DNA from 3 places in the Agrobacterium sp. 22-226-1 genome. Region 2 is predicted to be linked to each of the others. Evidence: predicted binding sites of a transcription regulator. Region 2 holds the regulator's gene; each other region holds the start of a gene.
The links. Region 2 encodes LexA, which represses DNA repair genes until DNA is damaged. Its sites were predicted from a motif close to TGTTCNNNNTGTGTTCNG; they were not measured.
Positions count from the first base shown of each region.

Region 1: ACQZ5K_RS22230 (energy-coupling factor ABC transporter ATP-binding protein) is a predicted target of LexA. The motif match lies at 1,777-1,794, and genes of this name have one in related genera.
Region 3: ACQZ5K_RS04485 (ImuA family protein) is a predicted target of LexA. The motif match lies at 1,555-1,572, and genes of this name have one in related genera.

Region 1 covers NZ_JBNWCP010000016.1:46,967-50,241, reverse strand. Annotated here, with positions in the region: gene ACQZ5K_RS22240 (biotin transporter BioY) at 1-403, opposite strand, end outside; gene ACQZ5K_RS22235 (CbiQ family ECF transporter T component) at 435-1,040, opposite strand; gene ACQZ5K_RS22230 (energy-coupling factor ABC transporter ATP-binding protein) at 1,037-1,717, opposite strand; gene ACQZ5K_RS22225 (winged helix-turn-helix domain-containing protein) at 1,830-3,023, shown strand; gene ribB (3,4-dihydroxy-2-butanone-4-phosphate synthase) at 3,186-3,275, opposite strand, start outside.
Region 2 covers NZ_JBNWCP010000003.1:146,464-149,738, forward strand. Annotated here, with positions in the region: gene ACQZ5K_RS06450 (glutathione S-transferase family protein) at 1-593, opposite strand, end outside; gene lexA (transcriptional repressor LexA) at 867-1,589, opposite strand; gene ACQZ5K_RS06460 (TRAP transporter large permease subunit) at 1,837-3,096, opposite strand; gene ACQZ5K_RS06465 (TRAP transporter small permease) at 3,093-3,275, opposite strand, start outside.
Region 3 covers NZ_JBNWCP010000002.1:329,091-332,365, forward strand. Annotated here, with positions in the region: gene ACQZ5K_RS04480 (Y-family DNA polymerase) at 1-838, opposite strand, end outside; gene ACQZ5K_RS04485 (ImuA family protein) at 753-1,517, opposite strand; gene ACQZ5K_RS04490 (DUF1304 domain-containing protein) at 1,746-2,099, shown strand; gene ACQZ5K_RS04495 (glycerate kinase type-2 family protein) at 2,104-3,275, shown strand, end outside.

The DNA.
Region 1 (3,275 bases), on a different contig from region 2:
AAGCATAAAGCACGACCACGCCGCCGATCAGGCTGGCGACGAAGAAACCGATGCCCTGTGTGAGAGCGGACTGGCCGCGATTGACGAGTTTTTCCGAGAGCGTGCCGGTGACGAAAACCGCCGCGATCCAGCCGATCAGGAAGCCGGTGGTCGGCGTCGTGAAGATGGACAGGCCGCCGCGTCCGCCCGAGAGGACCGGCAGGCCGATGGCGGCAATCAGGATTGTCAGCAGCACCGCGAGCGTGCCGCGTTTCGCGCCCAGCACGACACCGGCCAGCATGACGCCGAGCGACTGCGCGGTGATCGGCACGGGAATGAAACCGAGCGTGATCGGCGGCAGAAGCCCGAGTGCGATGATGATGGCGGAAAACAGCGAAATCAGCACAAGGTCGCGGGTCGTCATGGCTCGGAAACTCCGGATGGTTATCTGGCCGTCAGCTTTGGCCTCTGAAACCGCGCGCGTCAATGGCGTCGGCAATGGCATCGGCATCCTTCAACGTCATAATGACGAGCGGCACGATGATGGTGGCCATCCGCACGGGCAGGCCGCGCGCCCGGTGCGCATCGCGCACCGCATGGTAACGGTTGACGATTTCAGGCACGAAACGCACGACGAGCCCGACCGAAAGCCCGATATCGGCGGCCTTCACCAGCCCCAGCCTTTCAAGCGGGGCGGCGGCAAGCGCAATTTCGTCCATGAATTGCGAGATGCTGACGGTGATGGTGACGGCGGTTGCAAGCAGCGCCAGCGCCGTCAGCCGCAAAAGATTGACGCTGGCATCATGGGCCGGAAGCAGGAGATAGCTGAAGGCGGCGACGAGGAAGATGGTCAGCATCACCGGCCGCAGCCGCAGGCATATGTCCTTGAAGGGCAGCCGCGTCTCGCGCAAAATGGCGGTAGCCAAAATCACCGCGCATCCCAGCAAAATCAGGTCGCGGGTGAGAAACAGCGCAATGCTGAAGATCATCAGCGTTAGGAGCTTGAGGCGCGGTGAGACGCGGTAGAGCCAGCCAGTGCCTTCCACATGCAGCGATTTCATCGCGATGCCACCTCCAGATAGCGCGCTACCGCTTCTTCGGGTGCGGCGTCGGCCACCAGGGCGCCTTCATGGAAAACCAGCACCCGGTCGAAACCCGCAACCAGCGGCAGATCGTGGGTGATGACAACAAGCGCCTGCGAAATCGCCGCCATGGTCTTTTCCACGATCGCGCGGTTTTTGAGATCGAGCTGGTTGGTCGGTTCATCGAGAATGAGGATGTGCGGTTCGGTGACCAGAAGCGCGGCCAGCGCGGCAAGCTGCAGCTCCCCGCCGGAAAGCTCATGCGCGCGTCTCTCTTCAAGATGGGAAATGCCAAGCCGGGCAAGAACGGCTTTCACCCGGGCTTCGGTTTCCGTCTTGCCGAGACCGAGCCGTTTCAGCCCGAAGGCGACATCGTCGCGCACGATCGGCAGGATGATCTGGTTCTGCGGATTCTGGAAGATGAAGCCGACCGCCTGCAAGACCGCCTTGGCCTCGTTTACGGTGTCGAGGCCGTTTACCGAAACCTTGCCTTCGCTCGGTTTGTTCAGCCCGTTGATCAGCCGGGCAAAGGTGGTCTTGCCGGAACCATTGAGGCCGATCACGCCGATACGCCGTTCCGTCAATGTCACAGACAGCGGCTGCAGGGCCTGCCGGCCCTCGAAAGCAACACCGGCGGCGTTAAAACGGATTTCCAAGCTCACATCCTCGCGCTCGTTTTCCGGTTCTATACCCCGTCATCAACAGAAGTGAAACAAGGAACAAAAAAAGAACATTGCAATCGCGAAAAAGCCGTTCTACCTTCTGCGCATGGCGATCAAGGTTTCGAACGAAGCGGCAAGGCGGATTTTTCTGGCGCGGCAGGGGCTTTCCTCTCCGCCCGGCAAGGCGCTTTCCAAGGGCGACCTGCTGCAGCTCATCACCGATATCGGTTTCGTGCAGGTGGACAGCATCGGCACGGTGGAGCGCGCCCACCACCAGATTATTTTCTCCCGCAACCAGACCTATAGGCGCGGCCATCTGACCACGCTTTTGGAAAAGGACCGGGCGCTTTTCGAGCACTGGACGCATGATGCCTCCATCCTGCCGACGGAATTTTATCCCTATTGGAAACACCGTTTCCGCCGTCGCGAGCCGATTATTCAGGAGCGGTGGCGCAAATGGCACGGCGAGGGTTTCGATGCGGCTTTCGGCGAAACGCTGGAGCGGATTGCCGCCACCGGTCCGGTTCTGGCGCGGGAGCTGAAGGAGGAGGGGCACCAGTCCGGCGGCTGGTGGAACTGGCATCCCTCCAAGACCGCACTTGAATATCTCTGGCACACCGGCAAGCTCGCGATTGCCGGCCGCGTCAATTTCCAGAAGGTCTATGACCTGGCCGAACGGGTCATTCCCGGCGAGCATCACGAAACCGAGGTAGAACACACCGAATTTGTCGACTGGGCCTGCCGCGAAGCGCTGAAGCGGCTGGGTTTCGCCACCCACGGCGAAATCGCCGCCTTTTTCGATCTCGTCACCCCGCAGGAGGCGAGGGACTGGGTTAAAAGCCATCGCGATGAACTCTGCGAGGTCTCGCTTCTCTCCAGCGACGGGGACAATGCCCGTCCGTCTTTCGCCTTTGCCGATTTCACCGCCGACCTGACCGACGTGCCGGAACCTTCCGCCCGCGTCCGTGTCCTCAGCCCCTTCGACCCGCTGCTGCGCGACCGAAACCGCACGGAGCGGCTATTCGGCTTCTATTACCGCATCGAGGTCTTCGTGCCCGAGCCGAAACGGCAATATGGCTATTATGTCTTCCCGCTTCTGGAGGGTGACAGGCTGATCGGCCGCATCGACATGAAGGCGGATCGCAAGCGCGGCACGCTGGATGTGCGCCGCCTGTGGCTGGAGCCGGGCGTGCGTGCTTCGGCCGGTCGGCTGGAGAAGCTCGACGCGGAACTGGTGAGGCTGGCGAAGTTTACCGGGGTGGAGAGTGTGAACTATCTGGATGGGTGGCGGGAGGTATAATTGCTTCCTCGGCCACGGTCTTTCGTCATGCTCGGGCCTGTCCCGAGCATCTGCAACGGACAACGTGTTGAATGCGTTCGCAGATCCTCGGCACAAGGCCGAGGATGACGTAGAGCGGGCGGAGAGCGCACCAAACCGAAGCGCTCTCGCGACGCCCCAAAATCACCCGATATCCGTCGCCGAAATCTTGATGCCGAACCCCTCGAGACCGACGTAATGCCGCTCGCGTGTCGTCATCAGCTTGATGGAGCT
Region 2 (3,275 bases):
AGCCCGGCCTCGTACCATTCGCGCATGGCGGGAAGGGCGAGCAGCCGGTCGCAATAGGCTTTCGCTGCGGGGGAAAGTTCCGCGCCATAAGTCTGGAAACGAAATGCCACCGGGCAGAAGAAGGCATCGACCGCCGTGAATTTCTGGCCGGCAAGAAAGGGCCCGCCGAATTTCGCGAGTCCTTCGCTCCACAGCGTATCGATGCGCTTTATATCGGCCGCAAGCCCGGTATCGCCACCCTTCGGTTTTACGCGAATGCCGACCGACATGGGGTAGAGATTGCGCAGCGAGGAAAAGCCCGCATGCATTTCGCTCGCCGCCGACCGTGACCAGGCCCTTGCCTGCTTGTCGCTCGCCCAGACGCCCTGATGTCTTTCCGCCAGATATTCGGCGATCGACAGCGTTTCCCAAATTGTCACGCCCTCATCGACAAGGCAGGGCACCTTGCCGGTCGGCGAGAAGGTGGAGAAGGAAACGCCTTCGCCGAAGGGAACGAGTTTTTCATCGAAGGCGATGCCGAGCGTGCGCATCAACACCCACGGCCGCAGCGACCATGAGGAATAGTTCTTGTTGGCGATATAAAGATCATACATGACGTGTTTCCCCGATATGACGCGCATTTCTATACCGGCGGATGGCCCTTGGAATATTGCAAATAATCCATGGCTCCCATAAGCCGCGTTGATGAATGGCAAGGTGAGGGCAGGGAGAAGGAGGCATATCTACGTCACCGCCCGGAGATGAGGGCGAAAAACCCCCTCTCTTTACTTCCGCAGAGCCGCTCTGTTCCAGAGAACAAGCCAAGATGCCTCAAAGGGAGCGCCATCGTCTCGATGACGCCCTTAGCGAAAAAAGCGGGCTGCCAATTAATGGTAGCGCCGGATCAGCCCAACCAGCTTGCCCTGGATTTTCACCCGATCCGGCCCGAAAATACGGGTCTCATAGGCGGGGTTGGCGGCTTCCAGTGCGATGGAGGCTCCCTTGCGACGGAAACGCTTCAGGGTCGCTTCTTCATCATCCACCAGTGCTACGACGATATCGCCAGGATTGGCCGTGTTGCCGTTGCGGATGATGACGGTATCGCCATCAAAAATGCCGGCTTCGATCATCGAGTCGCCCTTGACCTCAAGAGCGTAATGTTCGCCCGAGCCGAGCATGTCGACCGGCACGGCCACATCATGGGTGTTGTTCTGGATGGCGGAAATCGGCACACCGGCGGCGATACGGCCCATGACCGGCACGGTGACGGCGCCACCGAGATCATTGGCCGGCGCCTTGGGGGCAGGGGCCGGCTCCGGCGTCTTTGGCTTGCCGAGGCTGCCTTCGATGACGCTCGGCGAGAAGCCGCGCTGCGGCCTTGCACCCGGAGCATAGGCCTCAGGCAATTTGATCACTTCCAGCGCCCGCGCCCTGTTAGGTAGCCGGCGAATAAAGCCGCGCTCCTCGAGTGCGGTGATCAGCCGGTGGATGCCGGATTTGGATGCAAGATCGAGAGCGTCCTTCATTTCATCGAAGGAGGGCGGCACGCCGGACTCTTTCATTCTTTCATGAATGAAGAGAAGCAATTCCTGCTGTTTGCGCGTGAGCATGAGGAAAACACCCTTGAGAATCGTCGTTGAAGTCGCGAAACAAATACAGAACGAACACTATATGTTCCATATGTGTTCCGCAATCCCCTAAAATTTCGTGAAGGGTGCATCGCAGATCGTGATTTGATCGTCGAAACCATGAACAAAGCAGATTTAACGACGTAGGCGGCACGTCTTGAATACTAAAACCACCGACCGTGGAGACCGACCGGTGGTTTCTGGCTGCCGATTTGCTACGGGCCGAACGTCAGTAGATCGTGAGCGCAGGAATGAAGCTGACTGCGATGAGAAGCAGCATCGCCATGGTGAAGAACGGCCACAATTCCCTCGTCGTCGCGCCGAGCGGCGCTCTGGCTATGGAGGACGAGATGAAGAGCGTGGTGCCGATCGGTGGCGTATAGAGCCCGATACCGAGATTGATCACCATCATCATGCCGAGCTGCACCCGGTCGAGCCCGATCATATCCGCAAGCGGCACGAAGATCGGTCCGAGCAGCAGGATCGACGGCGGCAGATCGAGCGGCATGCCGATGATCAGCATCAGGACGTTCATCATCAGAATGATCAGGATCGGGTTGGAGATATTCTCCGCCACCCAGGTGGCGAAATGCTGGGGCGCCTGATCGAAGGTGAGCACCCAGCCCACCGCCGCACTGCCCATGATGACCAGCATGACGACGCCGGTTGCAGAGCCTGCCTCGACGAAATTGTCGCAGAAACGCTTCCACGTCAGATCGCGATAAAAGAAGATGCTGAGCACGAGCGAATAGACGACGGAAAGAACGGCCACTTCGGTCGGCGTTGCAAAGCCGAAGCGCAGGCCGAGGATGATCAGGATCGGCAGGAGGATCGCCGGCAGGCTGCGGAATGCAAGTAGCGCCAGATCGCGCTTGCGGATGCTTTCGTCACGCACCGCATAGCCCCGCCGCACGGCAATGGCCCAGCAGACGAAGATGAAACCGACCGCCATGAGCAGGCCCGGCAGAATGCCGGCGATGAACAGATTGGCGATGCTGACGCCGCTGACCAGCGAATAGAGGATCATCGGGATCGACGGCGGAATGAGCACATCGATGACGGCCGAGGTGGCATTGTTGGCCGCACAGAGGGGAGCGGGGTAGCCCTGGCGCTTTTGCCATGGAATGAGCACCGAGCCGAGTGCGCTCGCATTGGCGACCGCCGAGCCGGAAACGCCGCCGAACACGACCGAGGAAATGACGGTGGTGGAAAGCGGGCCGCCGCGCCAGCGCTGCATGGCCTTGGAGGCCAGCTCCAGAAGCTGGGTTCCAAGTTTGCCGCCGAGCATCAGCGTGCCCGCAAGCATGAAGAACGGCAGCGCCAGCATCGGGAAAGACTGCGTCTGGTCGTAAACCTGCTGCGCCACGATCGAGAGCGGCACATAACCGTTCCACAGCACGGCGACGCCCGCAGAGATGATCAGCGCATAACCGACCGGAACCGCAATCATCATGAGAATACAAAATGCGATGATCATCACGATGGTCATAGCGGCATCTCCTCGGTTGCACCGTGCGGGCGGGCATGCCAGCCGCCGGAGAGAATGCGTAGACTTGCCGTTGCGGTGGTGATCGAGACCAGTGCCGCGCCGAAGGCGATGGAATAATATCCGATGCTGTTGGGCAGTTGCAGCACAGGGCTGATTTCCGCGCCGGCGATCTCGGCGAC
Region 3 (3,275 bases), on a different contig from region 2:
GGCCGCGCTTTTCCAGCGCGATGCAAAGTTCGGCAACCAGCTTTTGGCTATAACGGGCAATCGTTTCCGCCGCCGCGATGGGCTCGGGAAAGGCGCGCCGTACCTCCACCAGTTCAGCCACACGCACCGGTTCGATGGGTTCGCCGATCTCGCCGAGCGCCCGCGAAAGACGGCGGACGAGTTCGGGGCCGAAACGCAGGGTCAGCGGCGCGCGCGGGGCTTCGGCAAGCTCGCCGATGCTGCGGAAACCGAGCACCTTCAGCCCGGAAACGATACGCTCGTCCAGCCTGAGCGCAGCAAGCGGCAAGCCGCTGATCGCCTCACGCTGCCCGCCCGGCGGCACGATGCTGATCGCCTCCCGGCCAAAACGCGCCAGCGCATGGGCCGCACCCCAGCTATCGGCAATGGCGGCGCGGGCGGCAAAGCCTGCGGCATGCAGGCGGTTGACCATGCCGCTCAGCATCAGCGTCTCATTACCATGCAGATGATCCGCACCCGCCGTGTCCAGCACCAGCCCGTCCGGTGAATCAGCGGCGACGATGGGGGCATAGATGCGCAGGAAATGAAAGGCCAGCTGCTGCAGGGCGCGGGCATCACCAGCCGCATCCAGATCTTCAACGAGAAGACCCGGCACCAGCGCCTGCGCCTTGCTGACCGGTGTGCCGGGGCGGATGCCCGCCGCCTTTGCCGCCCTGTCGAGCGCCAGCACCAGCCGGCGGCTGCCCTGACGACCAATCATGACCAGCGGCTTTTCAGCCGGCGGCGCGTTCTTGCCCGAAAGACGCCGGAAACGATCCGTCGGCCATGTCGGCAGGTAGAGCGAGACGACCCTTTGCATCACAGGCTTCCACTTCAAATTCGGCACTTTCGCCGCCGCGACATCGCAAAAGTTCGAGAAACCAGCGCGGCCTGCCTACCCCCGACACCGGCAGGGGGGATGAAGGCCGCACGGAAATGCGCCAGCGGGTCACCGCCGCCGTCGGCTCTCCGAACAGCGCCGCATCGGCTTGACGCCGGAAGCGGCGGATGGCGATGCCGGTAACCCCAGAGGTTTCCGCCGCCAGCTGCAGCCGCCGCGAGGCGGTCATCGGCAGTTTCGCCACTTCACCCATCACCGCGCCGAAACCATTGCAGCGCAGTCCCTCCTCGAAACAGTCGAGCACGCCTTTCTCATCGCGGCATTCAACGATGATGAGCCGGTTTTGCGACAGGCCGGCCTGTGTCAGACCCGGCATGAACAGATCCCGCCGGGTGACACACCATAAAACCTTGCCGGAAAGCCGTGCCGCCACACCGGCAGCAAACAGCGCTGCCGCTGCCCCATCGGCAGCGCCATTGCCGCCGCCGCTCAGCTCATGCAGGCAACCGAGCTTTAGCCCGCCTCCCGGCAGGTGATGGTCGATGGCATCCACGCCGAAAGGCAGGGTCTCGTGCAGCCGCTCAGGGCCGTTACCGATCCTTTCCAGCCTTTCACGCAGCTCTTCGACAACGAGCAACTGGTCCGCGCGCTTTTGCATGGCATGACAGGTTTCAATTCCGGTTATTCATCTTTATTGTTCCTGTTTTGTTCCTATTTCAACAAAGAGTCAAGCAATAGGCTGCCGGTCTTCAACAGTTTGCACGGGAAGAGAGGATTCTGGCCTTGCGGCCCTCTGCCCTGCCGTTAAAACGGAATTGTCCGCTCGCCACATGTTTTACCCTGACAGCCGCCGGCAACGGACATCATGGTTTGGAGGAAACCGCCGATGATCGCCAGCATTCTGATTGCCGTGGTTGCGGCCATCCATATTTACATCGTCATTCTGGAAATGCTGCTGTGGGAAAAACCAGCCGGCCGCAAGGCCTTCGGTCTTTCGGCGGATTTTGCCCGGCAGACGAAAGTACTGGCCGCCAATCAGGGACTGTATAACGGTTTTCTCGCAGCGGGGCTGATCTATGGACTGATGCAGGGCGATGAAGGGCTGAGCTTCAAGATTTTCTTCCTGACCTGCGTTCTGGTGGGCGGTATTTTCGGCGCCATCACCGCCAATATGAAGATCCTGTTCATTCAGGCATTGCCGGCATTGTTCGCGCTCGGCTTCCTCTGGATCGGAGCATGAACCGATGAGCGCATGGAACGATCACAGCGCAAAAGACGCCCTCAACCGGATTTTCATGGCGGCCGTCGCAAGCGCCGATCCGGCAAAGGTGCTGCAACACCACCTTCCCTCCCCGCCCAAAGGCCGCTGCGTGGTGGTGGGCGCCGGCAAGGCTTCGGCCGCCATGGCTGCCGCGCTCGAAGCGGCATGGCCGCATGTCGATCTTTCCGGTGTGGTGGTGACGCGTTATGGCCATGCCGTCCCGACTATGCGCATCGAGATCATCGAAGCGTCGCATCCGGTGCCGGACGACAGGAGCGCGGAAGCGGCAAAACGCATTCTCGCCGCCGTTGAAGGCCTGACCGCCGACGACATGGTCATCGCACTGATTTCCGGCGGCGGTTCGGCGCTGATGGTGGCACCTGCCGAAGGCATGACGCTTGCCGACAAGATGGCCGTCAACCGTGCCCTTTTGGCCAGCGGCGCGACGATCTCGGAAATGAACGCCGTGCGCAAGCACCTCTCCCGCATCAAGGGCGGACGGCTGGCGCTGGCTGCCAAACCGGCCAGGGTCGTTTCGCTGCTGATTTCCGATGTGCCGGGAGACGACCCCTCCGAAATCGCCTCCGGCCCGACGGTTGCCGATCCAAGCGACATCGAAACCGTGCGGGAAATCGTCTCCCGTTATGCGCTCGATCTTCCCGAAAACGTGCGCAAGGTACTGGAAAAAGGCGAGGAAACCCCGAAGGCGGGCGATATCGAGGAAGATATCCGGCTGATCGCCGCCCCCTCGCTCGCCCTGCAGGCGGCAGCGGATGAGGCGGTGAAACTCGGGCTTACGCCGCTCATCCTCGGAGATTCGCTGGAAGGCGAGTCAAAAGATGTCGGCGCTGTCATGGCTGGCATCGCGCTTTCCGCCAGCCGCAAGGGCCTGCCGGTGAAAGGCCCGGCCGTGCTGCTTTCCGGCGGCGAAACCACGGTCACGCTGAACAGGGGCGTTGGCGGCAAGGGACCGGCCGGCAAGGGCGGCCGCAACACGGAATTCCTGCTGAGCCTTGCGCTGACGCTCAAAGGTGCGGACGACATCTGGGCCATTGCCGGCGATAGCGACGGCATAGACGGCGTGGAGGATGCGGCGGGTGCGGTGGTGACGCCGGGCACGCTTGCCCGCATGCGCAAAGCCGGTGTGGATCCGCG